2 regions of the Arthrobacter sp. B055-34 genome follow, and region 1 is predicted to be linked to the other one. Evidence: riboswitches for the same ligand, from Rfam matches in the RefSeq annotation. Region 1 holds a riboswitch; the other holds the start of a gene.
What was found. A riboswitch is a leader RNA that binds a small molecule or an ion and turns the genes downstream of it on or off. The one in region 1 is predicted to bind S-adenosylmethionine.
Positions count from the first base shown of each region.

Region 2: another riboswitch for S-adenosylmethionine. It lies ahead of AC5RWO_RS08110 (hypothetical protein); the one in region 1 lies ahead of AC5RWO_RS18490 (OsmC family protein).

Region 1 is NZ_JBNHFQ010000011.1:19,586-35,084, reverse strand. Features, by position in the region: gene AC5RWO_RS18495 (FMN-binding glutamate synthase family protein) at 46-1,767, shown strand; SAM riboswitch class IV at 1,838-1,953, shown strand; gene AC5RWO_RS18490 (OsmC family protein) at 1,990-2,529, shown strand; gene AC5RWO_RS18485 (DUF1918 domain-containing protein) at 2,589-2,774, shown strand; gene AC5RWO_RS18480 (APC family permease) at 3,026-4,456, shown strand; gene AC5RWO_RS18475 (hypothetical protein) at 4,564-4,698, opposite strand; gene AC5RWO_RS18470 (hypothetical protein) at 4,740-4,928, opposite strand; gene AC5RWO_RS18465 (DUF4190 domain-containing protein) at 5,024-5,353, opposite strand; gene AC5RWO_RS18460 (SDR family NAD(P)-dependent oxidoreductase) at 5,450-6,241, opposite strand; gene AC5RWO_RS18455 (acyl-CoA dehydrogenase family protein) at 6,238-7,467, opposite strand; gene AC5RWO_RS18450 (3-hydroxyacyl-CoA dehydrogenase family protein) at 7,457-8,317, opposite strand; gene AC5RWO_RS18445 (enoyl-CoA hydratase/isomerase family protein) at 8,334-9,110, opposite strand; gene AC5RWO_RS18440 (acyl-CoA dehydrogenase family protein) at 9,120-10,337, opposite strand; gene AC5RWO_RS18435 (AMP-binding protein) at 10,334-12,013, opposite strand; gene AC5RWO_RS18430 (SDR family NAD(P)-dependent oxidoreductase) at 12,081-12,827, opposite strand; gene AC5RWO_RS18425 (acyl-CoA dehydrogenase family protein) at 12,878-14,023, opposite strand; gene AC5RWO_RS18420 (enoyl-CoA hydratase-related protein) at 14,059-14,856, opposite strand; gene AC5RWO_RS18415 (TetR/AcrR family transcriptional regulator) at 14,873-15,499, opposite strand, start outside.
Region 2 is NZ_JBNHFQ010000003.1:441,807-457,305, forward strand. Features, by position in the region: gene AC5RWO_RS08065 (DEAD/DEAH box helicase) at 1-1,508, shown strand, start outside; gene AC5RWO_RS08070 (YchJ family protein) at 1,505-1,885, opposite strand; gene AC5RWO_RS08075 (amidohydrolase) at 1,917-3,128, opposite strand; gene AC5RWO_RS08080 (EamA family transporter) at 3,308-4,147, shown strand; gene AC5RWO_RS08085 (MBL fold metallo-hydrolase) at 4,287-5,345, shown strand; gene AC5RWO_RS08090 (MFS transporter) at 5,357-6,682, shown strand; gene AC5RWO_RS08095 (LysR substrate-binding domain-containing protein) at 6,732-7,703, opposite strand; gene AC5RWO_RS08100 (PIN domain-containing protein) at 7,803-8,264, opposite strand; gene AC5RWO_RS08105 (hypothetical protein) at 8,261-8,386, opposite strand; SAM riboswitch class IV at 8,454-8,576, opposite strand; SAM riboswitch class IV at 8,740-8,907, shown strand; gene AC5RWO_RS08110 (hypothetical protein) at 8,918-9,244, shown strand; gene AC5RWO_RS08115 (TM0106 family RecB-like putative nuclease) at 9,374-12,937, shown strand; gene AC5RWO_RS08120 (pyridoxamine 5'-phosphate oxidase family protein) at 12,987-13,412, shown strand; gene AC5RWO_RS08125 (FMN reductase) at 13,500-14,123, opposite strand; gene AC5RWO_RS08130 (MBL fold metallo-hydrolase) at 14,307-15,499, shown strand, end outside.

The DNA.
Region 1 (15,499 bases):
GCCGGACCCGTCCGGTTCCTCCGGCGTCGGTCGTAGACTCGGGCCATGGCACGCTTTTTGGTTTTTGTTGTTCTTGCGGTGCTGGGCTTTATTACCATCGTGGCCGCGTCGTTCGGTTCCGTTGGCTGGTGGGTGCTGGCCGCCGTCGTTGTTGCGCTCTTGGTGATCGGGATCTGGGATGTGGTCCAGACCAGGCACTCGATCCTGCGGAACTATCCAATCTTGGGGCATATGCGCTACGTACTGGAATCCATCCGGCCGGAAATCCAGCAGTACTTTGTCGAGCGGAACGTGGACGGGAAGCCGTTCAACCGGGATGTGCGGTCGCTGGTGTATGCGCGGGCCAAAGGCGAGAACAGCCACAAGGCCTTCGGTACGGAACGCGAAGTGAACCAGATCGGCTACGAATACCTGATCCATTCCACCGCCCCGGTAGCGCCGCCCAAGCAGCATCCGCGGATACCGCTGGGCGGGCCTGATTGCAGGCAGCCCTACGACATTTCGCTGTTCAACGTCTCGTCCATGAGCTTCGGCTCGCTGTCGAAGAATGCCGTGCTCGCGATGAATAAAGGTGCGGCGCTGGGCGGCTTCGTGCAGGAAACAGGTGAAGGCGGCCTGACCAAGTACCACCTCGAATACGGTGCCGACTTGATCTGGGAAATAGGCTCCGGCTACTTTGGCGCGCGCGACAAGGACGGCCATTTCAGCCCCGAGGCCTTTATTCCGAAGGCGGCGCGCCCCGAGGTCAAGGGCATCAGCATCAAGCTTTCGCAAGGGGCCAAGCCCGGTCTGGGCGGTGTCCTGCCAGGCTCGAAAGTCACCCCGGAGATTGCCGAAGCACGCGGGGTGGAGATGGGCGTCGACTGTGTGTCGCCTGCCAGCCACAGCGCCTTCGGCACACCGCGGGAGCTGATCCGCTTCGTCAAGCAGCTGCGCGATCTCTCCGACGGCAAGCCCATCGGCTTCAAGCTGTGCGTGGGTTCGCGCGTGGACGTGCTCGCCATTTGCAAGGCGATGCTGGAGGAGAAAGTGACTCCGGATTTCATCGTCGTCGATGGGTCCGAAGGCGGGACCGGCGCGGCGCCGCTGGAGTACCAGGACAACGTGGGCACGCCGCTGACCGAAGGCCTGATGCTGGTGCACAACGCCCTGATCGGAGTGGGGCTGCGGGAGCGGGTCCGCATTGCCGCCGCGGGGAAGGTCGCATCCGGCTCGGACATCGTCAAACGCCTGATCGAAGGCGCGGACTTCACGATGAGCGCGCGGACCATGATGATGGCCACCGGCTGCATCCAGGCGCAGAAATGCCACACTAACGAATGCCCGGTGGGCGTGGCCACGCAGAACCCGCGGCTGGTGCGCGCGCTCAACGTCGAAGACAAGGGCCAGCGCGTTTTCAACTACCAGAAGCTCACAGTGGACGAGAGCGTGCAGATCATGGCGTCGATGGGCTGCAAATCCCCGGACGAGGTCTCGCCGCGGATGCTTCGGCGCCGCGTGGACCATCTGACCACGCGCTCCTACGAGAACATCTACAACTGGATGGAGCCCGGCGAACTGCTCAAGGATCCTCCCCGCGGCTGGAGCGAAGACTGGAACCTGGCCAACGCCGACTACTTCCGCGAACCGCCCAAGAAGCCCGCCGAGGACGAACACAAGGCGGAGCCCGTACCAGGCAGTCCGGAGTATGACCGGGCCCGGCTCCCCGGCGACAAGCACCAGCCTGAAGGCCAGGTTGGCCGCCCCGAGGGCGAACTGGGCCGCTAGGAAATACAGAAGTCCTCATGTTACGGCGCGGTTGAGTGCTCCGGGGTGCGGCGGGCAGAATCGGACGCAGAATCAAGAGTTCCAACCTTCGGCCCTGGCCGGTTGGACGGCAACCCTCGTAGCTGTAGCGGGGTGCCCCAGGTGAAGATTCGACGCCGGCCCAAACGGGAGGCGTAAGTATGGCGCCCTGCTCCGGCGTGCGCCGACAGGAAGGATTCCACCATGACTGAAACAGCTCTCCGTGATCTGGCCGAAGACCGTGCCGCCCGGCTGGATGAGGCCGGCGCCTTCTGGACCGGCAAGATTGCCGAAGACACCGCCAATGCCAAGCTGACGTTCAAGGTGGCAGGTCAGGGAACCGGCCCGGTAGCCACCCGTGTCACCGCGGGCAGGCACGAGTTTTCCGTTGACGAACCGGCGGGCCTGGCCGGTGAGGACACCGCCGCGAGCCCGGTGGAGTACGCGCTGGGTGCCCTGGCCTCCTGCCAGGTAGTGGTCTACCGGCTGTACGCACACCAGCTGGGTATCCGTTTCGACGAGATCAGCATCGACGCCGAGGGCGATCTGGACGTGCAGGGCCTGTTCGGCGCCGATCAGAGCGTGCGTCCTGGATTCAGCGCCGTGCGGTTGAACGTGAACATCAGCGGCCCCGAAACGCAGGAACGCTACGAGGAGCTGCGCCGCACCGTGGACGCGCACTGCCCGGTGCTGGATCTCTTCGCCAACCCCACGCCGGTTAGCGCCGAGGTCTTCAAGAAGTAGCACGGGCTATTCCCCTTCGGCGCAGTCGATCGTACCCTAGGGCCAGGAGGTATTTCACGATGAAGGCATCGCCAGGCAACAGGATCATTGTCCGCGGCCGGACCGTAGAGTCGTCCGACCGGCACGGGGAAATTGTTGAGGTCAGGGGTGATGACGGCGCTCCTCCGTACTTTGTGCGGTTCGACGACGGCCACGAATCGGTGGTTTTCCCCGGCGGGGATTTCGTAGTTGAGCACAACCCCTAGCCACAGGTTCCAGCCCGTTCATCAGCCGAGAGCGGATCTGAGGGCGAGCAGCATGATGATGCTGCTCGCCCTTGCGCTGTCCAACATCGGCGGACCACAGGCAAGAAGACCCAGCCAACGCAACATGGCCATTTCAGGCCGAAACATCGTAGTAATGTCGTGCAGTTACTCTTGCCGTGATCGGTGCCACCTTCGCGCCGCCGGCAATTTTCCATGCCCGAACGGCATCTGAACGAGAAAGGGGCATCGGCGTGGCTGTATCACAACACGAATCCGAACCCTCATTGAAGAAAGTACTGGGACGCCTCGACGTCCTCGCCCTGGGCTTCGGGGCCATGATCGGCTTCGGCTGGGTGGTCCTGACCGGCGGCTGGTTGGAGTCCGCCGGAACCATGGGCTCAGTGACGGCCATGCTTGCGGGCGGCATCATCATGGGCGTGGTCGGACTCACTTATGCCGAGCTGTGTGCGGCAATGCCCAAGGCCGGCGGCGAGCACAACTACATCATGCGGGCGATGGGACCGCGCCCGTCCTTCATCGGTTCCTGGGCCATCATCGGCGGCTACGTGACCATCGTGGCCTTCGAAGCGGTGGCGCTTCCGCGGACCGTCCAGTACATCTTTCCCAACCTCAGCCAGATCAAGCTCTGGAACGTCGCCGGTTTCGACGTCCACCTGACCTGGGCGCTGGTAGGGGCCGTTGCCGCCGTCGTTATTACCTGGATCAACATCCGTGGTGTGAAGGAAGCCGGCATCGTGCAGACCTTTGTGGTGCTGTTCCTGCTGGCCATCGGCCTGGTCATGATCGCCGGAGCATTTACCGGCGGCGAAGTGTCCAATATGGAGCCGTTCTTCAACGGCGGCATGACCGGGTTCTTCGCGGTACTCGTGGTGGTGCCGTTCCTGTTCATCGGCTTCGATGTGATTCCGCAGTCCGCCGAGGAAGTGAACATTCCGGCGCGTCAGATCGGCCGGCTCGTGGTGGTCTCGGTCATCCTGGCCACTATTTGGTACGTGATGGTGGTGCTGACCACGTCTTCGGCCATGCCGGCCAGTGAGCTGGCCGGGACGGACATTGCGACGGCGGACGCCGTGGGTGCGATGTTCGGTTCGGACATCATGGCCAAGGTACTGATCGCCGGCGGTATCGCTGGCATCCTCACCTCGTGGAACTCGTTGCTGCTCGGCGCATCCCGGCTGATGTTCTCGCTGGCGCGCTCCGGAATGCTGCCGGCCTGGTTCGGCAAGTTGCACTCCAAGTACGGCACCCCGCACAATGCCCTGCTGTTCGTCGGCGGGCTGAGCGTCCTGGCGCCGTTCTTCGGCGTGGAGATGCTGGTCTGGTTGGTGGACTCCGGCGCGCCGAGCATCGTGCTGGCCTACACCATGGTGGCGATTTCCTTTCTGATCCTGCGCCGCCGCGAACCGGAGATGGACCGGCCGCTGCGGATCGGCGGCAAAGGCAAGGGCGGCGTCGCGATCGGCATCGCCGCGGCCGTGCTGGGCGTGGCTTTGTTCAGCCTGTACATGCCGGGGATGCCGGCTCAGCTGGGCATCGAGCCGTGGATCCTCTTTGGCCTGTGGTGGGTCATCGGGCTGGTCTTCTTCTTCCGGGTGCCCGCCGGCATCAAGGCCGGGCCGCTGGCGGAAGAGCACGTGTTGGCGCGGGTCCGCTCGCGCTGACGCAGCACACTCTGCGCTGACCGCAAGACCAACGACGGCGGTGCCTGCCTTTCGTCCCCACCCAGGCAAGGTGCCGGGCGAGGGGGAAGGGGGCATCGCCGTCGTAATCAGTAGCGGTACGGGTTGTCTTCGGCGGCGCCGTGGCGGGCGTGTTCGAAGCCTTCCTGCCAGGCATCCCGGACAGCGTGGGTCAGCTCCGACAGCAGCCGGTATGACGGGTGGTCGGGGCCGACCCAGAGCATTTCTTCCTGCGCCCGGTCAAGAATCCCGTGGATCCGTTCGCTCAGTGCTTTCTCCTCAGGGCGCCCATGATTTTCCCGCCGATGCCGCCGTGTTCCGTGCCGGCGGCTCCGGCCGATCCATAAGTACCGCGCGTTCTGCCCCGCGTGGTGCCGGGAGTATGCCCGGTGCCCATCCTGCCCTTGCCGCCCAACCGCTCGGCGGCCCGCTTGATCCTGTTACCTATACCCATGGTGTTTCTCCTATGGCTGGCAGTGCCCGCCTGCAAGGACGCCGACAGGTCACCCCTCCATTTTAAGACGGGGTATGTGCCAGCGCACTAGGGAGTCAGACCATGGTGCTGGAGGTGGCTACCGCGCCGAAGATGCCGAAGACGAAGATGAACAGCAGCACCCAGCCCAGCAGCATGAGGCCGTTGAGCACCAAGCCGGCGATCGCCATTCCCCTGCCCGCGGGTTCTTTGTTCAGGCCAACCAGACCGAAGATGAATCCCACAATGGGCACCACGAAAGTGAACCCGAGAAACAGCGAGACCAGCCCCAGCACCATGGCCGTGACGCTGGCGCCCTTCGGCTGGGGCTGGACGTAGACCTGCTGGTAGACCGGCGCGGGATGCTGCGGCACGGGCAGATTCGACGGCTGGTACGGATTGGACATGCTGACCCCCGGAGGTAGTGCTGAAAGGTTTACCCAGCGTATCGCCGCCGCCGGACAGTCAGCGCACTGTTACCGGCGGGTTGGCCTCCGTGCGGGTCAACTCATCGTCAGTCCTCCGCTGACGCTGATGGCCTGGCCTGTGATGTAGCCGGCGCCATCGGCTGCCAGAAACAGGACAGCTGACGCGACTTCGGTCGCCGTACCCCGCCGCCGCTTCGGGATGGCCTTAACCATGCCGTTCATGACCTTGCCGGTCAGACCATCGGACGCCAGCATGTCCTGCAGCAGAGCGGTGTCGGTAGGACCCGGGCAGACGACATTGGCCGTGATGTCCAAGGCTGCGTTCTCCCGCGCAATGGCTTTGCCAAAGGCAATCACGCCGCCTCTGGCCGCCGAGGATGCGGCATCCCCGCTGGAGCCGACCTTGCCGCTGTCCGAACCAACCACCACGATGCGGCCGTAGTTGCTGTCCCGCATGATTGGCAGTACCGCACGGACAGTGTTCATGACGGCTAAGAGTTCGGTATCCACTATCTCCCGAGCAGCGGCCGCCTCAGTTTCGTGAAACAACCGCAGCTCGTGCCGGTGCCCGGCGGTAATGACCAGGATGTCCACTCCGCCCAAGGCTGCTGCGGCGCGATTTACGACGTCGGTCACCGCGGTGTCGTCCGCCGCGTCCAGTTGGGCGAATCCCGCGCACCCGGACGGAGTCAGCCGCTGGGCCAATTCTTCGGCAACCTCCCGGCTGCGATGGTAGGTGAAGAACACCGTCGACCCGGCAGCCGCCAGATCAAGGCAGACCTGTGCACCGATGCCGCCTCCACCAATCACCAGTGCTCTCCTGCCGTTGAGGCTGGCGGATCTGCTCTCTGCTGGGGCGTCGCTCATGCGAAAGCCGAGATTCCGGTGGTGGCGCGGCCGATCAGCAGGGACTGGATGGAATCGGTGCCTTCGTAGGTGTGGACCACTTCCATATCCGTCAGGTGCCGTCCCACATGGAAGTCCAACAGCAGCCCGTTGCCCCCGAGGATGTCACGGGCTTCGGAACAGATCCAGCGTGCTTTCTGCGCGGTGTGCATTTTCGCCACGGAAGCCATGGTGCCGGTCCACTGCCCGCTTTCCTGCAGGGACGCCATTCGGAAGCACATCAGTTGGATGGCCGTGAGCTCGGCCAGCATATTGGCAAGTTTGTTCTGCACCAGCTGGTAGCTTGCGATCGGTTTGCCGAACTGGGTCCTGACCTGCGCATAGGTCAGCGCGGCCTCGTAGGTGGCGAGCGCGTGGCCCAGGCTCTCCCAGGAGGCGCCGCCGCGGGTGGACGCCAGCACCCGCGAAGCATCCCGGAACGATTCCGCTCCCGGCAACCGGTTTTCATCCGGGATCCGCAGATTCTTCATTTCGATGTCGGGCTGCAGGATGGCCCGCTTGCCGATTTTCCCGGTAATCACTTCGGTGCTGTACCCCGGCGGGTAAGTGCCGTCGTCGTTCTTCTCCAAAACGAACGCCTTGACCTTGCCATCGGCCTCATCCCGGGCCCAAATAACGACGACATCAGCGAAGCTCGCGTTGCCGATCCATCGTTTGCGCCCGCTAAGTACCCAATGGGTCCCGTCGCTGCGGGCTGTAGTTTCCAGCTGGGCGGAGTCCGAGCCATGCTCCGGCTCGGTCAGTGCGAAGGCACCGACGAGGTCCAGGGCAGCCATGCGGGGAAGCCACCGCTGCTTCTGTTCTTCGCTGCCGAGCATGTTGATAGTGCCCATGGTCAGGTTGGACTGGACGCCGATAAAAGTGTTCATCGAGCCGTCGCCGCGGGACATTTCCACGGTCGCCATGCCTGCCGCCAGCCGGCTCATGCCGGGGCAGCCGTAGCCTTCGATGGTGGAGCCGATGATCCTCAACTTGGCCAGTTCCGGCAGCAGCTCATGCGGGAACTCCGCGCGTTCCCAGTAGCCGTTGATGACCGGCAGTACGTGTTCGTTGACGAAGCCGCGGACCTTGTTCTTGACCGCGCGGTCCTCGTCCGTCAGCTGCTCCAGGAGCAGGTAGCAGTCCGTGTCTTTCGCGTCCGTGAGTCCCTTGGCCAGGGCTGCGGTGTACTGGTCATTAATGGTCATAGGAGTACCAGCCCTTTCCGGTCTTCTTGCCGTAGTGGCCCTGTTCGTAGAGTTCCTTCAGTGCCGGGTGGGGTAGGTCCGCGGGGTCCTGGGTTTCTTCGTAGGTGGCTTGCCGGATCAGGTAGCTCACGTCCAGGCCTACCAGGTCCATCAGTTCGAACGGTCCCATGGGATGGCCGAGCGCGGTCTTGGCGGCGGTGTCGATGTCTTCGTAGCTGGCGATGCCGTCGGCGTAGAGCCGCAGGGCTTCGTCCCGGATGGCGCCCATGAGCCGGTTGGCCACGAAGCCCGGGATCTCTTGGTTGATCAGGACCGGCGCGTTGCCCAAGGTGCGGGCAAGTTCCATCGTGGCGTCCACGGTTTCCTGCGAGGTTTTGGCGTGGCGGACGACTTCCACGCACTTCATCACCAGGGCGGGGTTGAAGAAGTGCATGTTGCAGACTTTGTCCGGCCGGGCCGTTTCGGAAGCAACCTTGGACGAACCGAGCGTGGAGGAGTTGGTGGCCAGGATGGTGTGCGGAGGTGCGGCTTGGTCCAGGGCCGCGAAGATGCGGCGTTTGATGTCCAGTTTTTCGGTGGCCGCTTCGATGGCGAAGTCGGCGTCCGCAGCGCCGTCCCGGAGCGAGGTGGTGAAGGCTAGCCGGGCCAGGGCGGCGTCCGCGTCGGCCCTGCTGAGCCGCCCCTTGGCCACGCTGGCGTCCATCCTTATGTTGAGCTGTTCCCGGGCTGCGGTCAGGGATTCCTCGGCGACGTCCTGCACGGTGGTCCGGTAGCCGGCCAGCGCACACACCATGCCGATTTGGGAGCCCATGGCGCCGGCGCCGATGACCAGGATGTTCTTGATCTGCATTTATTGTTTCCCTGCCCTATTTGCCTTGGAACTTGGCTGGTCGTTTTTCAATGAAGGCCTCGGCGCCTTCGCGTTTGTCCTCGCTGGAATACAGCAGGGACTGCGCCAGGCGTTCGAGCAGCAGGCCGGTGCGCTGGTCGGTTTCGGCGCCGTTCTTGATCACGAGCTTGCCCAGCCGGACCGCGAGCGGGCCCTTGGCCAGGATCTGCCCGGCCGTGTGCTGGACCGCCTCCATCAGTCCGGCGTCAGGCACGACGTCGGTGACGAGCCCGATGCGCAGCGCCTCGGCGGCGTCGAAGACACGTCCGGTGAGAATGAGTTCGACGGCGCGGCCCTTGCCAACCAGCCGGGTGAGCCGCTGGGTGCCGCCGGCACCGGGAAGCACGCCGAGGTTGGTCTCGGGCAGCCCGAACCGGGCGCTTTCGGCGGCGATGCGGATGTCGCAGGCCATGGCCAGTTCATTGCCGCCGCCCAGGGCGAAGCCGTTGACCGCGGCGATGGTGGGCTTTTCGTAGTCCTCGATGTAGTCGTAGAGCCGCTGCATGTCGGAGGAGAGGCCGTCGAAGAGGGTGTAGTCCACCAGCTGGGTGATGTCCGCGCCGGCGATGAAGGCTTTGTCCCCGGCGCCGGTGAAGACGACAGCGCCGACGTCGTCGTTGCCCACGAAGTCCTCGAGGGCGGCGCGGATCTCCCGCAGCACAGTTTTGCTCAGGGCGTTGCGGGCCTGCGGCCGGTTGACGGTTATGATGCCCAGCTGGCTGCGGACATCGGTCAGGATGGTTTCGTAGCTCATCTGCTCCCCTTACCGAAAGGCCGGCTGGCCGGTGATGTGGTTACCTAGGATCAAGGTGTGGACCTCGTCGGTGCCCTCATATGTGCGGACTGATTCGAGGTTGTTCGCGTGACGCAGCGGCGAGTAATCCAGGGTGATGCCGTTGCCGCCGAGGATGGTGCGGGCCTCGCGGCAGATCTTGATGGCCTCGCGGCAGTTGTTGAGCTTGCCGACCGAGATCTGCACCGGCTCCAGGGTTCCGGCGTCCTTGAGCCGACCGGTATGGATGGCCAGCAGGGTGCCTTTCTGGATTTCCAGCAGCATGTTGACCAGCTTTTCCTGGGTCAGCTGGTAGCCCGCGAGCGGTTTGTCGAACTGCAGCCGGTCCAACGAGTACTTCAGGGCTTCCTCGTAGCTGTCTCTGGCGGCGCCCATGGCACCCCAGATGATGCCGTAGCGTGCCTCGTTCAGGCAGGAGAACGGGCCGCGCAGTCCCTTTGCGCCGGGCAGCAGCGCGTCTGCCGGGAGGCGGACGTTGTCCAGCTCGATGTCGCACTGGATGGAGGCGCGCATGGAGAGCTTGGGCTCGATCGGTGTAGCGGTGAACCCCGCGGTATCCGTCGGGACCAGGAAGCCGCGCACGCCGTCGTCGGTGGCGGCCCAGATCACCGCGACCTGCGCGATGGAAGCCAGCCCGATCCAGCGCTTGGCGCCGTTGAGGACCCAGCCGTCGCCGTCGCGCACGGCGGTGGTCTGCATGCTGGAGGGGTCTGAACCGGCGGTGGGCTCGGTCAGGCCGAAGCAGCCGATGATTTCGCCCTTGGCCATGCCGGGAAGATAGGTGTTCTTCTGCTGCTCTGAGCCCCACTTGTGGATGGCGCTCATGGCCAGCGAGCCCTGCACCGAGACGAAGGTGCGCAGGCCGGAATCACCCGCTTCGAGTTCCATCGCGGCGATGCCGTACTCGACGGCGGAGCGGCCCGGGCAGCCATAGCCCTTCAAATGCATGCCAAGCAGGCCCAGCCGGCCCATCTCCCGGACGATTTCGACCGGGAAGTGCGCGTCTTCGTACCACTGCTTGATGTTCGGCTTGATCCGGTCCCGTACAAAACCACGCACCGTATCGCGCAGCACAAGTTCACCGGGACTGAAGAGGCCATCCAGCTTCAGCACGTCAGAATTGGCCAGCACAGCCGGTTCTGCGGCAGCCGCCGGCACGGCTTCGGCAACATGGGCAACGGGGTTCATCGGGCTCCTCCTGCCGGAACGGCCTGGTTCTTTTCCTGCACGGCCGCAGCGAACTTTTCGCGCAGCTGGAACTTCTGGATCTTGCCGCTGGGAGTACGGGGGAAATCTGGTACCACTTCCACGCGCTCGGGCCAGTATGGCTTGGCCACGCCCTTCTCGGTCAGAAACCGCTGCAGCTCGCCGAGGGTGAGCTCGGATTCACCGTCTTTGAGGACGACGGCGGCGCAAGCGGTTTCCTGCAATCTTGCATGCGGGATGGAGACCACAGCGACGGCGTCGACCTTGGGGTGTTCGTAGAGCACGTTTTCCACGTATGCGACAGGGATGTTCTCGCCGCCGCGGATGATCACATCCTTGGTACGGCCGGCGATCCGCAGGTAGCCGTCCTCGTCAATGCTGGCCAGATCGCCGGTGTCAAACCAATCGCCGTCGAACTCGCCGCGGGTCTTCTCCAGCTGCCCGGCGTAACCCTGAAACAGGAAGGGGCCCTTCACCTGCAGCTTGCCTTCTGTCCCCGGCGCAGCCTCGGAGCCGTCGAAGTCGGCCACCCGGATGCTCATGCCCTCGAGCGCGCGGCCGTCGCTGTTGATGATCTTCTCCAACGGATCCGACGGGTGGCCCATGGTGACCAGGCAACACTCGGTCTGGCCCCAGCCGCCGAAGACACTGAGCTCAGGCAGCCGCTCCTTGGCTTGGGCCACCATGACCCGGGGGATCGGCGCACCCATGCAGCAGAAGTGCTTTAGCGAGGACGTGTCATGTTCGGCGAGGTTGCCGGCCTCAAGCAGATCGTGCAGGAACGGGGTGGCACCGGAAGTGTGCTGGATGCCGTGCTGCTCGATCAGCTCTACGAACCTCTCGGCGTTCCAAACATCCTGGATGATGGCAGTGCCGCCGAGCTGGATGGGCAGCGATACACCGTACAGGTAGCCGGTCAGGTGGGCGAAGGTCGAGGCCATGTGGATGACGGCGCTGTTATCCATGCCCAGCTTGTCCGGCCACGGCATACTGCCGGCCACTAAGGTGTTGTGCGTGTGCATCACGCCCTTCGGCTCGCCGGTAGTACCGGAGGTAAAGATCATGACGGAGAGGCTGTTGGGATCGGGGCGCAGCCCGGCCAACTCGCCGGCGTCGCGACGTTCCTCCCACGGTGTGCCGATGAAATCCTCCCAAGAGCGGAAACCCTCGCCGTTGCTGCCGGAATCGCCAATCACTACAACCTGTTCAAGCGCCGGCAATTCTGGACGGAGCCGCTTAACCATTTCCGGGTAGTCGAACTTGCGGAAATCCTGCGGGATGAAGAGCACCTTGGAAGCGGCCCGCTTCATCATGAAGCCGACTTCGCGGTCGCGGTAGATCGCAATCAGCGGGTTGGTGACGGCGCCGATCCTGATGGCAGCCAGATGAATGACCAGCCATTCGCGCCAGTTAGGCAGCTGGATGGAAACCACTTCGCCGGGCCTGACGCCCATTTCAAGCAGCCCCAGCGCGCAGCGGTCGACCTGCTGCTTCAGTTCGGCATAGGTGAAGGTGCCGCGCGAGTCCACCGTGGAAGTTTTGTCAGGGGTGGCAGTGGCGGCCTCGTCGAGGTAATCGGTGAGGGTCTTGTTCTGCCAGAGTCCCTGGCCGGTATAGCGGTCGATCTGCTCTTGCGTCAGCAGCATGTCGAAAGTCATGGCAGTGGTTCCTTATGCTCGTCGTTGAGTCGGGTGCCGGAAGCTGGATTATTCGAGGTCGGACCGGTCAGCTCATGGTCAGGCCGCCGCTGACGGACAGCGTCTGGCCGGTGATGTAGGCGGCCTCGTCGGAGGCGAAGAAAGCGACGGCGTTAGCCAGGTCTTCGGGCTGGGCCAGCCGGCGCATCGGGATGGACTTCTCGAGGGCCTCGCGCAGTTTGGGATTGCCCTCGCTGATGCCGGCGAACAGCGGGGTGTCCGCCGGACCGGGGCAGATACAGTTCACGTTGATCTTGCTGCGGGCCATTTCCCGGGCCAGCGTCTTGGTGAAGGCGATGATGCCGCCCTTGGCTGCCGAATAGACGGCTTCACCCGAGGAACCAACCCGGCCGGCGTCGGAGCCGATATTGATCACCGCGCCGGAACCTTGTTCCTTCATGACTGCCAAGGCGGACTGGCTGCAGTGCAGTGTGCCGTAGAGATTGATGGCGACCACCCGGTCCCAGTCGGAAACCTGGCTGTCGAGGAAGGGCTCCACCTTGTCCCAGCCGGCATTGTTGACCAGCACATCTATGCGTCCGAATTCCTCCTTGACAGCCCGGACCATGTCGTCGACGGATTCCCGTGAGGTGACGTCGGTCAGCACACCGATCGAGTTGTTGCCCAGCGACGCGGCCGTCTCTTTGGCCGCCGCCTCATTGATATCGCTGACGACGACGGTAGCGCCTTCCGCAGCGAGCTTGCCGGCGATAGCCCGGCCGATGCCGCTGCCCGCGCCCGTGACGATAGCGATCTTGTTTTCAAGCTTGCCCATGGTTCGCTCCTTTGCGAGATGAATGTCTGAAGTAAAGGTGGTGGCGGTGGTCAGGGAGCCAGCTCGCGGCCGATGGCCTGGCGGGCGATGATCATCTTCATGATCTGCGCGGTACCGTCCCCGATCTGCAGGCCCAGTACGTCGCGCAGCCGCTGCTCAATGGGCCGGTCCGTCTTGTAGCCGTACTGGCCGTGCAGCAGCAGGCAGTCCTTGACGATGTCGAAGGAAACCTTGGGCGCCCACCATTTGCACATGGCCGCCTGCGAGGTGTGCGGCAGGCCTTGGTCCTTGAGCCAGAGAGTCTGGTAGCAGAGCAGTTGGGCTGCCGCGATCATGGTTTCGGCCTCGGCCAGAGGGAAGGAGACGCCCTGGAATTTGCTCAGCGGCTGGTCGAATGCTTCCCGGTGACTGACATACTCCCAGGTCTCGTCCACGGTGACCTTGGCTACTGCCAAGCACTGCAGCCCGATCAGGGCACGGCTGAAGTCGAAGCCCTGCATGACCTGGGTGAAGCCCTTGCCTTCCGCACCGAGCAGGTGGTCTTCGGGTATCCACGCGTCCTTGAAGTGGGCGGCGCCCCGCCCAACGGCAGTGGTGCCCATGTCGGCGTAGCGTTCCCGGCTCACACCTTCGCCGTCGAGCGGGACGATGAAAGCACTGATGCCACGGCCACGGGGTGTATCAGGATCTGTTTTGGCGAAGACGACGACGGCGTCCGCGGACTGGTTGAAGGACATGGACTTCACACCGTTCAGGACCCAGCCGCCGTCCCGGCGCTCTGCACACAACCGTGGCATCCCGGCGTCGGAACCAGCGTCTGGCTCGGAGAGACCGATGCCGACGATGGACTCGCCGCTGCAAATCCGAGGCACCCACCGTTTGGCGATCTCGGGCTGGGCGTTCTGCGCCAGGATCTGGCCCACCAACGACCCGACAACCTGAACATACGAGACGTTGAAGTCGCCGCGGGCAATTTGTTCCAGAATCAGGCCGGAGGTCAGGCGGTCCAGCCCGCGTCCGCCCAGTTCCACGGGTAGCTCCGGGGCAATGAGTCCCAGCGAGCCCATTTCTCGACGCAGTTCTGCGGAGACGAAACCGTCGTCCTCACGCTGCATGTAGCCGGAGGCAATCTTGTCAGCGTAGTTTTTCGCCTGCGCCTGGTATTCGAGCTGCTGCGCGGTCAACGCAAAATCCATGGTGACTTCCTTGTCAGTGCAAATGGGGAGGGCGGTCAGTGGGCCAGCACGTGCTGGTTGAAATCGGGCTTGCGCTTCTCGGCGAAGGCGGCTGCGCCTTCCATCCCCTCAGGAGACGCGGTGTAAAGGTCCAGGGCGGACATGGCCAAATTGCTCAGGCCGGCCTGGTGGTCGGTGTCCGCGTTGAAGGACTGCTTGAGGAACCGAATCGCGGTCGGGCTCTTTTCCGCAATCTCGGCCGCCCATGTTTTCGCTTCTTCCAACAGTTTGTCGGCCGGAACCACTGTGTTGACCAGACCCCAGCGTTCTGCTGTCACGGCGTCGTACTGCCGGCAGAGATACCAGATCTCACGGGCGCGCTTCTCGCCAACAACCCGGGCCAAATAGGCAGAGCCGAAGCCGGCATCGAAGGAGCCCACGCGCGGGCCGGCCTGACCGAATTTGGCATGGTCAGCAGCGATCGTCAGGTCGCAAAGCACATGCAGGACGTGGCCGCCGCCCACTGCCACGCCGTTGACAGCGGCAATCACGGGCTTGGGGATGTCGCGGATCAGTTTGTGCAGGTTGCCGATCTCGAACATGCCGGATTCCGTGGGGCCATAATCGCCGGTCTCGGCCCGCTGCTTGACGTCACCGCCCGTGCAGAACGCCTTTTCCCCAGCACCGGTGAGGACGACGGCCTGTACTGACCGGTCTGCCCAAGCAGCACGGAAGGCCTTGATGAGTTCCTCAACGGTGCGCCCGCGGAAAGCGTTGTAGCGCTCCGGCCGGTTGATCGTGATCATGGCTGTAGCCTGGTCGACTTCATAGATGATGTCTTCGTAGTTATTCATGAGGCGAACCTTTCGGTTAGTCGAGGTCGAGCAGATGGGCGTACTGGCTGCGGTACTCCGGAGCGACAACGGCTCCGAGCGCCACAGCGGTCTGCTTGCGGACGTAGGTAGGGAAATCCAGTGAGCGTTCGAAGTACCAGTGCTTGAGTGCCCACGCATGTGCGAGCAGTAGCAGGTTGTAGGCAAAAAGGTCGACATCCACTTTGACGAAGCGGCCCGCTGCGACAGCATCCTGGACGGTGGCCCGCAGTGGCTCCGATGTTTCGACCTCAAGATTCTTGATCCGGTTGCGGCCCTCGTCACCGAGAGTTTTTGATTCGCGGTAGGAGAGCACGGCCGCGTGTCGGTGATCATTGATGACCTCGCAGTATGCGGCGAAGGCCTTGGCCACGCGCTCGACCGGATCCTCTCCAGCTGCCTTCACCGCGGCGGGAACCCGGGTGGCGAAAGCCTCCAGTACCTCCACAATGACGGCAAGCAGCAGGTCCTGTTTATTGCCGAAATAACGGTAGATCAGGCCTACGCTGACGGAGGCTTCGTCGGCCAGGGCCTGCATGGAGACCGCGTGTGAACCGTCGCGCTCCATCAACCGTGCGGCCGCGCTGAGGAGCTGCTTGGTGCGCAGGTTTGTCCGGGCTGCACG
Region 2 (15,499 bases), on a different contig from region 1:
TCGAGGAGCTCGCCGAGGACACGGAGCAGGCGCAGGCCTGGCAGCAGTCGGTCAGTGGTCTGCTGAAGCTTGACCAGGTGGAGCCCACGCCCCTGCCGGCCGGACTGCACGCGGAGCTGCGCCCGTATCAGGCCGAGGGGTTCAACTGGCTGGCCTTCCTGTGGCGGTACCGTCTCGGCGGAGTGCTCGCCGACGACATGGGCCTGGGCAAGACGCTGCAGGCTTTGGCACTGATGCTTCACGCCAAAGAAACCGCAGCGGACGACCTCGGCCCCTTCCTCGTCGTCGCTCCCACCTCCGTAGTGCCCAACTGGGTGACCGAAGCCCGCCGGTTCGCTCCCGGCCTGCGCGTCACCTCGATCACCGATACCCAGGCGCGAACCCGCCGGCCACTGTCCGAGACGGTGGCAGAGGCCGACGTCGTTATCACTTCCTACACGATCTTCAGGCTGAATGCCGAGGACTACCAGGAGCAGAAGTGGGCCGGGCTGATCCTTGACGAGGCGCAGTTCGTGAAGAACCGCACCACGAAGGCACACCAGGCCGCCCGCCACCTGCAGACACCATTCAAGCTGGCCATCACCGGTACACCCATGGAAAACAATCTGATGGAGCTGTGGTCCATCTTCGCAATTACGGCCCCGGGGTTGTTCCCCTCGGCGCTGAAATTTGCGGACACGTACCAGCGGCCCATTGAACGCAGCGGCAGCACCGAACTGCTGGCCAGATTACGACGACGGATCCGGCCGCTGATGACACGCCGTACCAAGGAGGCGGTCGCTTCGGACCTGCCGCCGAAGCAGGAGCAGATCCTCGAGGTTGAGCTCAGCGCCAAGCACCGGAAGATTTACGACACCCACCTGCAGCGCGAGCGGCAAAAGATCATGCGTCTGGTGGACAACATGGACAAGAACCGGTTCACCATCTTCCAGTCGCTGACGCTGCTGCGCATGCTCAGCCTGGATGCTTCGCTGATCCATGATGACTACGCCGCCGTACCGTCGAGCAAACTGGATGTCCTCTTCGAGCAACTCGAGGACGTGCTGGCGGAAGGCCACCGTGCGCTGATTTTCAGCCAGTTCACCAGCTTCCTCAAGAAAGCAGCCGAACGCCTCGATGTCGAAGGCGTCGAGTACACCTACTTGGACGGCTCCACCCGCCGCCGCGCCGAAGTGATCAACCGCTTTAAGGAAGGGCACGCGCCCGTCTTCCTGATCAGCCTTAAGGCCGGCGGATTCGGCCTGAACCTGACGGAAGCGGACTACTGCTTCCTGCTTGATCCCTGGTGGAACCCTGCCAGCGAGGCGCAGGCGGTGGACCGGACGCACCGGATCGGGCAGACCAAGAACGTGATGGTCTACCGTATGGTCGCCAAGAACACCATCGAGGAGAAGGTCATGGCGCTGAAGGAGGGCAAGTCCAAGCTCTTCTCCTCCGTGATGGACGACGACGCCATGTTCTCCTCTAAACTCACCGCCGACGACATCCGCGGGCTACTCGAGGGCTAAAACGCCTCGCGGTAGACCCAGTTGCCGTTGTCGTCGCGCACAAACGTACTGACCTCGTGGTGCTCGTGGTCGGCGCCGTCCTGCCGGAAACGGGCGGTAAATTCGACGGTGCCCATTTTGTCCTGCGGGCTGCCCTTTCGAGTACGGAGGATCTCCAATCCCGTCCACTTCTGTTTCGGATCCAGTTCCACCGCGGTGGGTCTGGTCTCGACGCACCAGGTCTTTAGTAGGTAGTCTTCGGCGCCGACGGCGAAAGCTGAATAGCGGGACCGCATAAGTTCCTCCGCTGTGCCGGCCGCGGCGTCACCTCGGTGGAACCGGCCGCAGCATTCGGCATACTCCTGCCCGCTCTGGCAGGGACAAAGTATAGATTTCACCCGCCCATTATCCCCGCCGCTTCACCATTGGCTAATTCAGCCATTCACGCGCCGCGGTTACCAGCGCATCAATCCCGAGGCCGAGAGTCGGCCGGATAAGCGGAGCGAAATGCGGCGAGTGATTCGACGGAATGTCCTCGGGCAGCCTGCCAGTGGTTGCCAAGGTTTCGGCCAAGGACGGGTCGGCGCCACCGACAAACCAGAAAACAAGCGGCGCCCCGGCAGCTGTGGCTAGCACTCCGACGTCTTCGCTTCCGGAGATCGGACCGGGATCAATAATCCGCTGGCCAAAAACGTTGCCCAGTGCCGCCGTCGTTCGAAGGGTTGCCTGTTCGTCGTTGCGGGTCAGCGGGAAGTGTTCGTCGTAGCTGATCAGCGGGTCCTTGACGGCGCCCGACGACGATGCTTCGCCTCGGACGATCCGCTCAATGGCATTGACCATCTTCGTCCGGACCGGCTCATCGAAGGTGCGCAGGCTGATTCCCAAGGTGGCTTCCGCAGGGATGATGTTGTTCTTGGTTCCGGCGTGGAGCTGTCCGACAGTCAGAACCGCCGAATCGCCGGCGGCCAGCTCCCGCGAAACAATCCCTTGGAGCCGCATGGTTGTCGCAGCCGCCATGACCACCGGGTCGACGGTTGTTTCCGGCCTGGAACCATGGCCGCCCGCTCCGAACATCGTGATGTTGATCGAATCCGCCGAGGCCATGGCGACGCCGGGCCTGATGCCGATCCAACCCGCGGGAAATGGTGCTACGTGCTGGCCGAGAACCACCTCCGGGCGGGGAACAAGGTCGAAGAGGCCGGCGTCGACCATAGCTTGGGCCCCGCCGCCTGACTCTTCGGCCGGTTGGAAAACCGCGACGACCGTTCCTTGCCAGTTTGCGCGCTCGTCCGCGAGCCGCTCCAAGGCCCCGAGGAGGCAGGCGACGTGGACGTCATGGCCGCAGGCATGCATGACCGGTACGTCCTTGCCGTCCTGATCAACACCACGGGCCGTGCTGGCATAGTCAAGTCCTGTCGCCTCTTCTACGGGCAGGCCGTCCATGTCCGCCCGCAGCAGGACTGTCCCGCCCGGGCCGTTGGTGAGGATGCCGACAACACCGGTGACGCCGATGCTGGGGTGCACGGTGAAGCCCAAGGCATGAAGATGCTCAGCCACAATCCCGGCGGTCCGGTGCTCCTGAAAGGAAAGCTCGGGGTGCGCATGCAGGTCCCGGTACAGCTGCTCAACATCGATGCCCATACTGCAGTGTAGGAACAATGAAGGATCCGCGATAGAGGAACGGAACCCGGTTTTCAAGGACCTTTCAAGAACGACGACGGCGCCTTCCGGTGATTCATCGATGCCACTGGGGCCGTTGCCATAGGCAGCTGCTGATGGTTGCATGAGGCATGCAGTATTCGGCATGGACAGCCTGAGCCGTGGCAATTCTGTTCGCCCTGGGCTCGGCGTTCTTTTACGGCGTCGCGGACTTCGTCGGCGGTTTGTTGTCGCGACGGGCAGATCCAACAACGATCGCCCTCATCGGCCAGCTGGGCGCGCTGCTGCTCAGCGTGGGCGCCGCGCCACTCTTCCCGGCACCGTCCGTCGAGCTGGCGGACCTGACCTGGGGTGCAGTGTCCGGCATCGGGACGGGCATGGGCATGGTGTTCCTTTACCGTGGCCTCAGCCACGGCAGCATGAGCGTCGTCGTTCCTTTCGTAGCCGTTGGCGGCACCGCCCTTCCCGTCCTTGTCGGCGTAACGGTCCTAGGTGATCGTCCCACCGTCCCGGCCTGGCTGGGAATCGCTTTGGCCATCCCGGCACTGTGGCTGATCTCGGTCACCAAGAACGGCCCGCAAGGTTCACGCGCTGCCGGCACACTCGATGCCCTGTTCTCGAGCATCGGAATCGCACTGCAGTACATCGCCCTGGCGCAGGTGGGGGCAGAAGCAGGACTGTGGCCTATTGTTGCCGGCCGGGTCGCCGCTGCGCTGGCCATCCTGCCGCTCGCCCGGCCGTCCGCCGCCAAGCTGCGCGGCATCGGGGCGCGAACCGTCCTGGCTGCCGCGCTGATCGGAGGCATGGCCGCGCTGGCCCTGACGCTTTACATGCTCGCGGCCCAGTTGCAGTTGATGAGCATCGCGGTGGTGCTCTCGTCCCTCTATCCGGTGCTCCCCGTGGTCCTGGGCATCACCGTACTCAGGGAGCGGCTGGCCCCCCGGCAGTTGGTCGGGCTGGTCAGTGCCGGCGCGGCCGTCGGCCTCATCACCATGGGCTAGTCGGCCTCGTCGCTTGGGCTAGCCTCGCGCCAAACATAAGCAAAACCAGTTTAGATCTCCGGTTTAAACAGTTTTACAGGTCATTGCAGATACCGGATTATCGATAGGAAGTGATAAGCAACACAAGGAGTTCTGCAACATGACCGGTACGGATCTGACGCCACGCGTCGTCACCCTTGGCACCGCCGGCGGTCCACGCTGGTGGACCGGCGAGAATGCCGGGAAGCGCTCGGGGATCGCCACCGCCGTCGTTGTTGGCGACAGCACTTACCTGGTGGACGCCGGGCACGGCGTGGGACGCCAGCTCATGCTCGCCGGGCTTCCGGTCAACTCGCTGCGTGGCATCTTCATCACGCACCTTCATTCGGACCACACGATCGACCTGGGCAGCCTGGCGATCTTCGGCATGTTCACGCTGAAGGACAACCAGCACCAGATCAGGATCATGGGCCCCGGCGACCGCGGCGAGCTTCCCCCGGTTTCCGCCCGTGCCGCCGTCGCGCCTTCGCCGGTTTTTCCGGAGAACCCGACGCCCGGCACCAAGGCGATGTTCACCCATCTCATGGCTGCCTACGCCACGGACCTGAACGACCGCATTCTGGATGCGCTGCGGCCTTCGCCCTTCGACTACTTCGTGCCCGAGGACATCCAAATCCCGACGGCGAGTGGTTACCACCCGAACGATAATCCCACTCCCGCCATGGAGGGCTTCGAGATCTACCGGGACGAAAACGTCACGGTGGCGGCCACGCTGGTGAAGCATCCGCCGATCGCCCCCGCTTTCGCCTTCCGGTTCGACACCGAGCACGGCTCCGTCACCATCTCCGGCGACACCGCACCGTGCGAGAACCTGGTCCGCCTCGCAGCGGACACCGACCTGCTGCTCCACGAGGCCATCGATTTTGACTGGGTGCAGCGTGCCTATGGTTCGGCCGCGAATTCCACCGGCCAGGCCTCCATCGACCACCACAAGAAATCGCACACCAGTGCCGCTGAAGCAGTCGCACTGGCCAACCGCGCAGGGGCAAAAGCCTTGGCCCTGCACCATCTAGTACCAGGCACCACCCCCGTGTCCGTGTGGGAAAGCGCCGGCGCCGACTTCGGCGGCCGCTTCTACGTTCCGAACGATCTGGACGTTATTCCCTTCGGTACTGACTCCACTGACCGTATTCTGGAAGAAATGGCTACTGTCCAATGAGTGCTAACACCATGACTCCCCCGCAGCCCCAGGCATCCTCCATCTCGGAGAGCCTGAACACGAAGCAGATGCGCCGTATCCTGGCCTCCAGCTTCATCGGCAGCGCCATCGAGTTCTATGACTTCATCCTGTATGCGATGGCCGCGTCCATCGTCTTCAACCAGGTGTTCTTCGCGAACGTCTCCCCCGCCGTCGGGCTGTTCATGTCCTTCGGCACGCTCGCCGTCGGTTACGTCGCCCGTCCGCTGGGCGGGGCGATCTTCGGCCACTTCGGCGACCGGATCGGCCGCAAGACCGTACTGATCGTGTCCATGACCCTGATGGGTGCGGGCACTACGCTGATCGGTCTGCTGCCCACCACCGCGCAGATCGGCATGGCGGCGCCCATCCTGCTGGTGGTGCTGCGGCTTGTCCAGGGACTCGCCGTCGGCGGTGAATGGGGCGGAGCCATGCTGGTTGCCCTCGAGCACGCCCCGGCCAAGCGCCGCGGTTTCGCCGCCAGCTTCGCCAACATGGGCGGTCCCGCCGGTGCCGTGCTGGCCACGCTGACCGTTTCGGCCTTCTCTACCCTGCCCGAGGAAGCGTTCATGAGCTGGGGCTGGCGGATCCCGTTCCTGCTGAGCCTCGTGCTGATCGCCGTGGGCCTGGTCATCCGGCTCAAGGTTGCCGAAACGCCGCTGTTCCTGGAACTCGAAGCAACTGCGGAAAAGAAGAAGATCCCGTTCGTCGAGGTTGTCACCAAGTACCCGAAGAACCTGGTACTGGGTGTGCTGGCCGGCATGAGCTCCTACACCGTGCAGGGCCTGATGACGGTGTGGGCGGTCTCCTACATCATCGAGGCCGGCGTGGACACGACCTCGGTCCTCAACATCAAGGCTGTCGGCGCCACCCTGACCATCGTGGCCATCTGGTTCGCGGCCCGCCTGAGCGATAAGTACGGCCGCAAGCCGGTCATGCTGGCCGGCATGATCGCCGGAGCCGTCCTGGCCTACCCCATCCTGTGGCTGCTGCAGACCGACACGCTGTGGGGCTTCGCCATCGGCCTGTTCCTGGCCAACGGCATCATCCAGGGCGTGATCTTCGGGCCGTTCGGCGCCTTCGTGGCCGAGCTCTTCCCCACCCGGATGCGCTACACGGGCGCCTCGCTGACCTACCAGTCTTCCTCGACCCTGGGCGCTGGCTTCACGCCGATGATCGCCTCCGGCCTGGTCATCATCGCCGGCGGGGAGCTGTGGCTGGTCGGCCTGGTCTGGCTGCTGTCCTTCGTCGTGGCGGCCGTCTGTGTGCTGGCCACCAAGGAAGGCAAGAACATGGACCTGAGCAGTGAAATGAAATAAAAGTACGACGACGGCGGTGCCGGTTCCTGCGGGAGCCGGCACCGCTTGGTTAAGCGGTGTTTCGGTTCGGCCGCCCGGTCAGCCCTGCCTCGCCGCTGCTCTGCCGCCCAGCTGCCCTGTCGCCGGCGTCGACGCTTTGGGCGCAATAATCCATCAGCGCGGTCAAGCGCCGGCTTAACCGTTGGCGCCCAGGGTAGGCGAAACAGATGTCGCTGTGGCCGATATGCCCGTCGATGGGAACGCAGACGAGCGGCAACCCTTCGTAGCTGACATCCAGCGGAGGCCGCTGGACCAGGACCGTATAGCCCAGCCCGCGGGCTACCATCCCGCGCACCGCTTCGAAACTGGTCGACCGCCACGCGATTTTCGGGTCCAGCCCGGCGTCGCGCAGGTTCGGCAGCTGGTTGTCGCGCACCGAGGGGATGTCCAGCAGCACCATGTCGTCCTCGGCGAGTTCCGGCAGCGCGATCTTCTCGCGGTCGGCCAACCGGTGCTCCGCGCCCAGCAGGATGTAGGGCCGACCTTCCTTGATCACCCGCATTTCTGCGCCGCCGGTGACATGCCGCGTGTGGGTCAGCACGGCGTCGAGCCTGCCCTCCAGCATCTGCAGTTGCAGCTCATCGGCCGCCCCTTCAGTGATGGTCAGCTCCAGTTTGGGATTCGGCGCCGCGAAACCCGCCGTCATCAACGGAACCCAGAACGCCGAGAGCGTGGTGTAGCAGCCGATCGCCAGCGGCCCGGCCAGTTCCCCGTGCCGTTCCTCGATCCGGGCCTGGATCTCCTCGGCTTCGCGCAGGAGCACCTGCGCGTCCTTGAGGAAGCCCCGCCCGGCAGTGGTCAGGGTAATACCTTTCGCCTTGCGCCGGACGATGAGCTGGGTCCCGACGGCCTTTTCCAGCTCGTTGATGGCCAGCGACATTCCCGCCTGCGACACATGACAGGCCTGTGCAGCGCCGCTGATGGAGCCGGATTCAGCGACGGCCACGTAGTACTGGATCTGACGCAAGGTGTACCGGAACATAAGGAAAGCCTATCCAGTTCCACCCGCTTCCACAGTTCCCCTGGCGGTTTTTTAGCAGGCTCCCCACGCTGTTTCCCCACCCTGGCTCAGCACCGCGCGTTATCCGGGCTTATGGTCCGGAGCCGCAGTCTGCGCCACGGCGTACCTGCCCACTTGCCACGGATCGATGGCCGGCACGGCAAGCTTGCTGTAGCCGGCAACGTTGCGGGACACCACGGTCAGGCAGTACCGGACGGCCGTGGCCGCGATCAGCGACTCCACGGCCGGAACATCCGGGCGGCTGGACATCGGCCCCCAGACCGTCGCGACCTTCAGGTCCACCGGCAGGATGAAGCCCTCAAAACGCTTGGTCAGCTCCGCAAGCCAGCGGCCGTCGTCGTTGTTTGACGCAGTTTCCTGCTGGGCATGCGCGGCACGCAGTTCCCCAACGGTCAGCGCGGAGATGAAGATGCGCAGGTGTCGGCGCTGCTGCAGGAAATCGACGACGGCGGCGTGCGGCTCCGCGCTACGCACCTCCGTCACCACATCCGTATCGAGCAGCAGGCCGGCTTGCTCCCTCACGAGCCCGTGTTGATCGGGTTGGCGGCGGCAGACCGAGCGGCGGCAGCGCGGCCGGTGCGGAGGAGGAAATCGACAAAATCCTTCCGGGCGGCTGCTACGTGCTCGTAGTCATTGAGGCTCATTACGCGCAGATCCTGGCGTGCAGGGGAAATACTGGTCATGAAAAACGGTGCCGGGCACCGGTCCTTTCGCGTGCTCTTGCCCGCACCATCTGCCAACGGCGAATGCAGGCCGCTTCGTCATCCGAACCACCCATAGAGCGTGGGGTTGGTATGCGGCCAAGTCGGAGCTTAGCGACCGCAGTTCCTGAAGCTGTTGAGAGTATGCCACGGGTTCGGCGTCGCGTCACGCACTGTTGTTCATGCTGTGTAACAGGACGAGAACCAGCGACTCGAAGCGACATTTAGCCCAATCCGGATGTTTACCTGTGGGCAATCGTTTGGCTATCTGCGTCCGTGACCATATAGTAGGAGTGCTTCACGAGATGTGACGGGCAACACAATCGGCTAGCCGGTGGTGTTGCCAAGGCTCCGACCGGTCACGCACCAACCCCATGTTCGTGGGTGGTTCGGATGACGAAGCGGCCTGCATATTCGCAGAACGACGAGGTTCTAAGGGGGACCCGTGCGGGCAAGAACTATCGAGAGAACGAAATGATGAATACATACTCAACAGAACACGACCGCAAGCACACCGACCAGGCCGCGAGCCTTCCGGACGAAAGCATCTTTGACGAATGGGTGGATGTCCGGATCCACATTGAAGCCCAGCTCAGCCTGGTGCAGTTCTGCCAGCAGGGCGTACAGAAGATGTTCTTCTCAGAGGACATCGACGCTGTGCAAAAGGCCGCCCTGGACTCCGACGGCACCGCCCAGTGGTGTGAGAAGTACGCGAAACTGCTCATTCCCAGCACCCGCAGCGGCGCTGGCAACCGATTCTTTTCGCTGGTGCGGATGGAAATGGACCCTGCGGACAGGTAACCGCCGCAGCACCGTCATAAATTGTCAGACCGGGCTGGTAGAAGTCAATTACGTCTATCAACAACCGCGGACGCCGGAAATCAGCTCAGGGATTCCGACGCCGGCGGCACCGTCAGCCCGGGAGGCCTTGTGTTCCTGCTTGAATCCGAATCAGCCGGCGCCGCACCGGAACTGGTCTTCACCGCCAGTGACCTGGTGGTCGCTGCCGGCTGCGAGTACCAGTTGCTGCGGAAGCTGGACGAGAAGCTGGGCCGCACACCCAAGGCCGTCTTCGCTCCGGACGAGATGCTGGAGCGGACGGCGGTGCTCGGCGATGTCCATGAGCACCGGGTGCTGCAGGAATTCAAGGACCGGTTCGGGGCCGGCGTGGTGGAGATTGCCGAAACCAGCGGCTACACCCGCCCGGAGCTGACTGCCAAGCACGCCGAATCCATTACCGCCCTGGAGGCCGGGGCTGATGTCGTGTTCCAGGCAGCGTTTTTTGACGGCAGCTTCCATGGCCGCTCGGATTTCCTCGTCAAGGAGAACGACGGCGGGACGTTGCGTTACGCGGTGTATGACACCAAGCTGGCCCGCCATGCCAAGGTGACCGCCCTGCTGCAGCTTGCCGCCTACGGCGACCAACTCGCCAAAGCCGGAATCACGCCCTCCCCCACGGTCACACTGGTGCTGGGTAACGGCGTGCGCAGCAACCACAGCCTGACGGACATCCTGCCCGCCTTCAAGGAGCGCCGGACCCGGTTCCTGGCCATCACCGGCCAGCACCGTGGGCAGCCGGATCCCGTGGCCTGGAATGACGAACGCTACACCGCCTGCGGCCGCTGCGATTACTGCTCCGAGCAGGTCAAACTGCACCGGGACCTGCTGCTGGTTTCACACATGAGCACCACGCGCCGGCGCCAGCTGATGGCAGACGGGATCCGCACCATCGATGACTTCGCCGCCATGCCGCTGCCGGCGGGCGAAGACTCCGGCGGAACGTTAGCCAGGCTGCGGGATCAGGCGCGCATGCAGACCGGCGTCCAAGAGCCGGACGGATCGGTCGAATTCACGGCCAAAGACGGTGAATCCCATAAGGTCTCCTACCGGGTGCTGGAGCAAAACGCGCTGGCCGCGCTCCCCCGCCCCAGTCAGGGTGACATTTTCTTCGACTTCGAGGGGGATCCGCTCTGGCAGGATGCCGCCGGCACGTGGGGCCTCGAGTACCTTTTCGGCGTGGTGGAGAACCCGGTCTCCCCGCAGGACAAGCCGCCGTTCCTGCCGTTCTGGGCGCACAACCGTGCGGAGGAAGGCCAAGCCCTGGCCAACTTCCTGGACTACGTCGCACAACGGCGCGAACGGTATCCAGACCTGCACATTTACCACTACGCCAACTACGAAAAGGCAGCCCTGCGCCGACTGTCGCTACAGCATGTCCTGGGCGAGGACGCCGTGGACGGGCTGCTGCGCGAAGGCGTGCTGGTTGACCTCTACGACACGGTGCGCAACAGCCTGCGGATCTCGGAGAACTCCTACAGCATCAAGAAGCTCGAGCCGCTGTACATGGGCGATAACCTGCGCAGCGGTGATGTGACGGATGCCGGGGCCTCGGTGGTGGCTTATGCCCACTATTGCGAGGCACGTGATGCCGGCCGGGCCGATGAGGCGGCGAAGATCCTCGCCGGAATCAGCGACTACAACGAGTACGACTGCGTCTCCACACTCGAGCTGCGTAACTGGCTGCTCAAGCTGGCGGCCGAACGTGGCATCCAGCCCGGCTCGACCGCCGATGGCGTTGCCGCAGTCGACGGCGGGACAGCACCTGAGGTTCCGGACGAGCCGTCCCAGGACGAGCAGCGGCTGCTGGACCATGTGGCGGCCGCTGCGGACAAGGCCGCGCATACCGGCGAGCCGTTGTCCGATGATGACCAGGCCATCGCCATGGTTGCCGCGGCGGTCGGTTACCACCGCCGCGAGGACAAGCAGTTCTGGTGGAGCCACTTCGACCGGCTGAACGCGCCGGTGCCGGACTGGGCAGACACGAGGGACGTGTTCATCGTGCAGGACGCGGAGGTTGTTGAGGAGTGGGCCGTGCCGCCGGGGAAGCGGAATCCTGTCCGCGTGCTCCGGTTGACCGGAACGCTGGCCCCCGGCTCGACCATCAAGGAAGGCACCTCGTTGTGCCGGCTCTACGACCGGCCGTTTCCGGACTTCCTGCAGGCCAGGGACACCGGCGTCGACCAGCGCAGCTACTGCTTCGAAACGCAGGTCATCGAGTTGGATGCGGCCGGCGACAAGGATGTCCTGCTGGTCCAGGAGCGGCTGCCGTCCAAGGCGGATCCATATGACCAGCTGCCGATGGCACTGTCGCCGAACCAGCCGCCGGCCACCACCTCGCTGAAGCAGGCGCTGGCGGACCTTGCCGGACTGGTGAGCAGCGGATTGCCACAGCTGCCGCCGCATCCGGCACTCGATCTGCTCCGCCGGGTTCCGCCGCGACTGCGCAACCTGGCGTCGCTACCGGTCGTTGAACAGGAGCCGGACGGCTACATCGACGCGATCACCACCGCCGTCCAGGCACTGGACCGTTCCTACCTGGCCGTCCAAGGGCCGCCCGGCTCCGGCAAAACGCATATTGGCGCGCATGTCATCGGTCGGCTGGTTGCGCAGGGCTGGAAGGTGGGCGTGGTCGGACAGTCTCACGCCGTCGTGGAAAACATGATGAAGGCCGCGGTGGAGAAGGGCCGCGTCCCGCTGGAGCGGGTGGCCAAGAAGCTCAATGCGGAGAACGTCCCGTGGCGGAACCGCACGGACGCCGAGGTGGAACGGTTGCTCACCGAACCGGGCGGGGCGCTGGTCGGCGGCACAGCCTGGACGATGACCGGCAGCAAAGTTCCGCCAGGGTCGCTGGATCTGCTGGTTATCGACGAGGCCGGACAGTTTTCGCTGGCCAACACCCTGGCCGTCTCCCGCGCGACGCGGCGCCTGCTCCTGCTGGGAGATCCGCAGCAGTTGCCGCAGGTCACCCAGGCCACTCATCCGGAACCGGTAGACACGTCCGCCTTGGGCTGGTTGTCGGCCGGGCACCCCACACTTCCGCCGGAGCTGGGCTATTTCCTCGCGCTCACGTGGCGGATGCACCCGGCTTTATGTACCGCAGTCTCGCGGCTCGCCTATGAAGGCCGCCTGCACAGCGCACCTGCGGCGGACCGGCGCCAGCTGCAGGGCGTGCCAGCGGGAGTGGAATGCATCCTGCTGGAGCATCAGGGAAATTCGACCTCGTCGGCCGAGGAAGCCGCTGAAGTTCTACGGCAGGTCCAGCGGCACCTCGGTCTGCACTGGACGGACGGCGGCACAACCCGGCCGCTGGGTCCGCCGGACATTCTGGTGGTGGCACCCTATAACGCCCAGGTCCAGCTGATCCGGCACCAGCTTGAGTCAGCCGGGTTGGGCGGCGTCCGGGTGGGAACCGTGGACAAGTTCCAGGGCCAGGAGGCTCCGGTGGTGATCGTGTCGACGGCAGTATCGGCACCGTCCGAAGCCCCGCGCGGAATGGAATTCGTACTCAACCGCAATCGGACCAATGTAGCTGTTTCCCGCGGGCAGTGGCGGGCGGTCATCGTCCGTTCCCGGGAGTTGACCAGCTACCTCCCCAGTAAGCCGGAGGGACTTGAAGAACTGGGCGCCTTCATTGGACTGTGCCTGCCGGACTGAGCCCCACTTGGGGACAGTGATTGCGGACGCAGCGTAGAAGAATGGGTGCATGATGTTCCAACACGATGAACCGGTCCTAGAACTCACCGACGAGCAATCTTGGAAGCTGCTGGAAAAGACCCAACACGGCCGCATTGTCCTGACTGCCGCCGGGGAGACGGATATCTTCCCTATCAACTACCTCGCCCACGACGGCAAGCTGCTGATGCGCAGCGCACCAGGCACCAAGCTGGCTGAAGTCACGATCAACGAGAACGTCATATTCGAAACGGACGGGATCACCAGCGATGAGGCATGGAGCGTCGTGATCAAAGGAACCGCACGGGTATTGCAGTCCGGGAATGAAATCGAGGCTGCCGAAAAGCTCGGGCTCAAGTCCTGGATTCCCACGCTCAAGGATTTCTACATTGAGCTCAAGCCAGTGCAGCTCAACGGCCGTCACTTCAATCTGGGTGACCAGCCGGAGCCCTACTGACAGACAGGTTGCCCAGACGTGATTCGCCCGGGCAACCTGCCGCCGTCGTCAACTTGCCGCATATCGACGGTGTATTTGAGCTAGCGGTCAGCGGCCGACGTTGGCGAGGATTTCTTCGAAGCTCATTGACTCGATGCCGCCGCGGCCTTGCTCCTCGGCAGGTACATCCTGGACCAGTGCAACCAGTTCCGCTGCTGCACGGCCTGCCCGGCGCACGATGCCGCCGCCAGCCTCGTCCACGCCACCCCAGTCTTCGGGTGCAGCGAACACCACGGTCTGCGTCGTGCGAGCGCGCAGGTAGCTGAAGAGCGGGCGGATGGCATAGTCGAGGGCGAGCGAATGGCGCGCAGTGCCGCCGGTCGCGCCAACGAGTACCGGCTTTCCGGCCAGTGCATCCTTGTCAATCACATCGAAGAAGGACTTGAAGAGGCCGCTATAGGAGGCGCTGAAGACCGGCGTGACAGCGATCAGCGCATCTGCCGCGGTGACCGCATCGATCAGCTCCTGGAGTCTGGGCGCGGCATAGCCTGCCACCATGTTGTTGGCGATATCCACGGCGTACTCACGCAACTCGAAGGTCTTCACCGAGGTATCGGCACCCTCTTGCCGGAACCGGTCAACGGTGGATTTTGCCAGCTGATCCGCCAGCAGCCGGCTGGAAGACGGTACGCCCAGCCCTGCGGACAACACCACGATTTTGCGCTCTGACACCGGTTTCTCCTTCATGTCCTTATTGTTCATGCGATTGCATCTATCTTCACAACTGAGAGCACTGCCGGATTATTCCTGCCGGAGGGATGCTATTCCTGTTGCGCGCACAGAAACGGTGCCACACTGGGATGACCATCATCCGACAAGACCCCCGGCAAGGGCCTTCTCCCGCCAGGAGGACCGGTGATCCTGAATCAATACCACCTCAGTTCACTATCGTTGAGTTCCTATTTGATCGGGGACGAGACCACCGGAAAAGCCGTTGTCGTGGACCCGCAGCGGGACATCGACCAGTACTTGGACGACGCCTCCCGAAACAACCTCACCATCGTGGGCGTGATCGACACCCACTTCCATGCCGATTTTGTGGCCGGACACCTCGAACTGGCCGCCGCCACCGGAGCGTGGATCGGGCTCGGCGCACGGGCGGAAGCAGCCTACGACTTCCGCAAACTGCACCATGGGGAAAAGATTTCGCTGGGTGAGGTCGAACTGGAGATCCATGAGACCCCCGGCCACACCTGGGAGTCCATCACCGTGCTGGTCCGCGAGCGCGCAACGGACAAAACACCGCATGCGGCTCTGACCGGAGACACCCTCTTCATCGGCGATGTGGGCCGACCTGACCTTGCCGCATCCGTCGGCGCTGATCCCGTGGAATTGGCCCGCGCGCTCTATCACTCGGTGCATGATGACCTGATGAAGCTTGATCGCAGCGTGCGACTGCTCCCCGCGCACACCGCAGGAAGCGCATGCGGGAAGAACCTCTCGGCCGAGCGCGAATCGACGATCGGGCAGCAGCAGGCCGCGAACCCTTCCGTCCAGCCGATGAGCGAGGACGAGTTCGTGGACCTGATCACCAGCGGCCAACCGTCCGCTCCGACGTACTTTGCCACCGACGCCAGACTGAACCGCAGCAGGCATCCGGTGATGGCAAGCAGACTGCATCCAGCGGCACTCCCGGAGGATGCGCTGGAACGTGCATTATCTTCAGGGGCACGGACTCTTGATGCGCGGCCGCCGAAACTGTTCGCCGCAGGCCATCTGGCCGGCTCCATCAACGTGGGCATTGACGGGCGCTTTGAGGAAACGGCGGGCATGTTCTTCGACCACCGCGACGTGATCGTCATTGTGGCCGAGCCGGGCAAGGAAGCCGAAGTCCAACTGGGTCTTGCCCGAATTGGTTGCGACAGAGTGGTCGGTTTCATCCCGAATCTTCCCGACCTGCTCGCGGCGCAGCCTCAGCTGGCAGGCAGCACGGACCGGGTCCAGGCGGATGCACTGGACAGCGCCCTGGCCGACCCGGAAACGGTGGTTCTCGATGTCCGCAATGCCGGGGAGCGGGAGGACGGCGCCATTCCCGGAACCCAGCACAT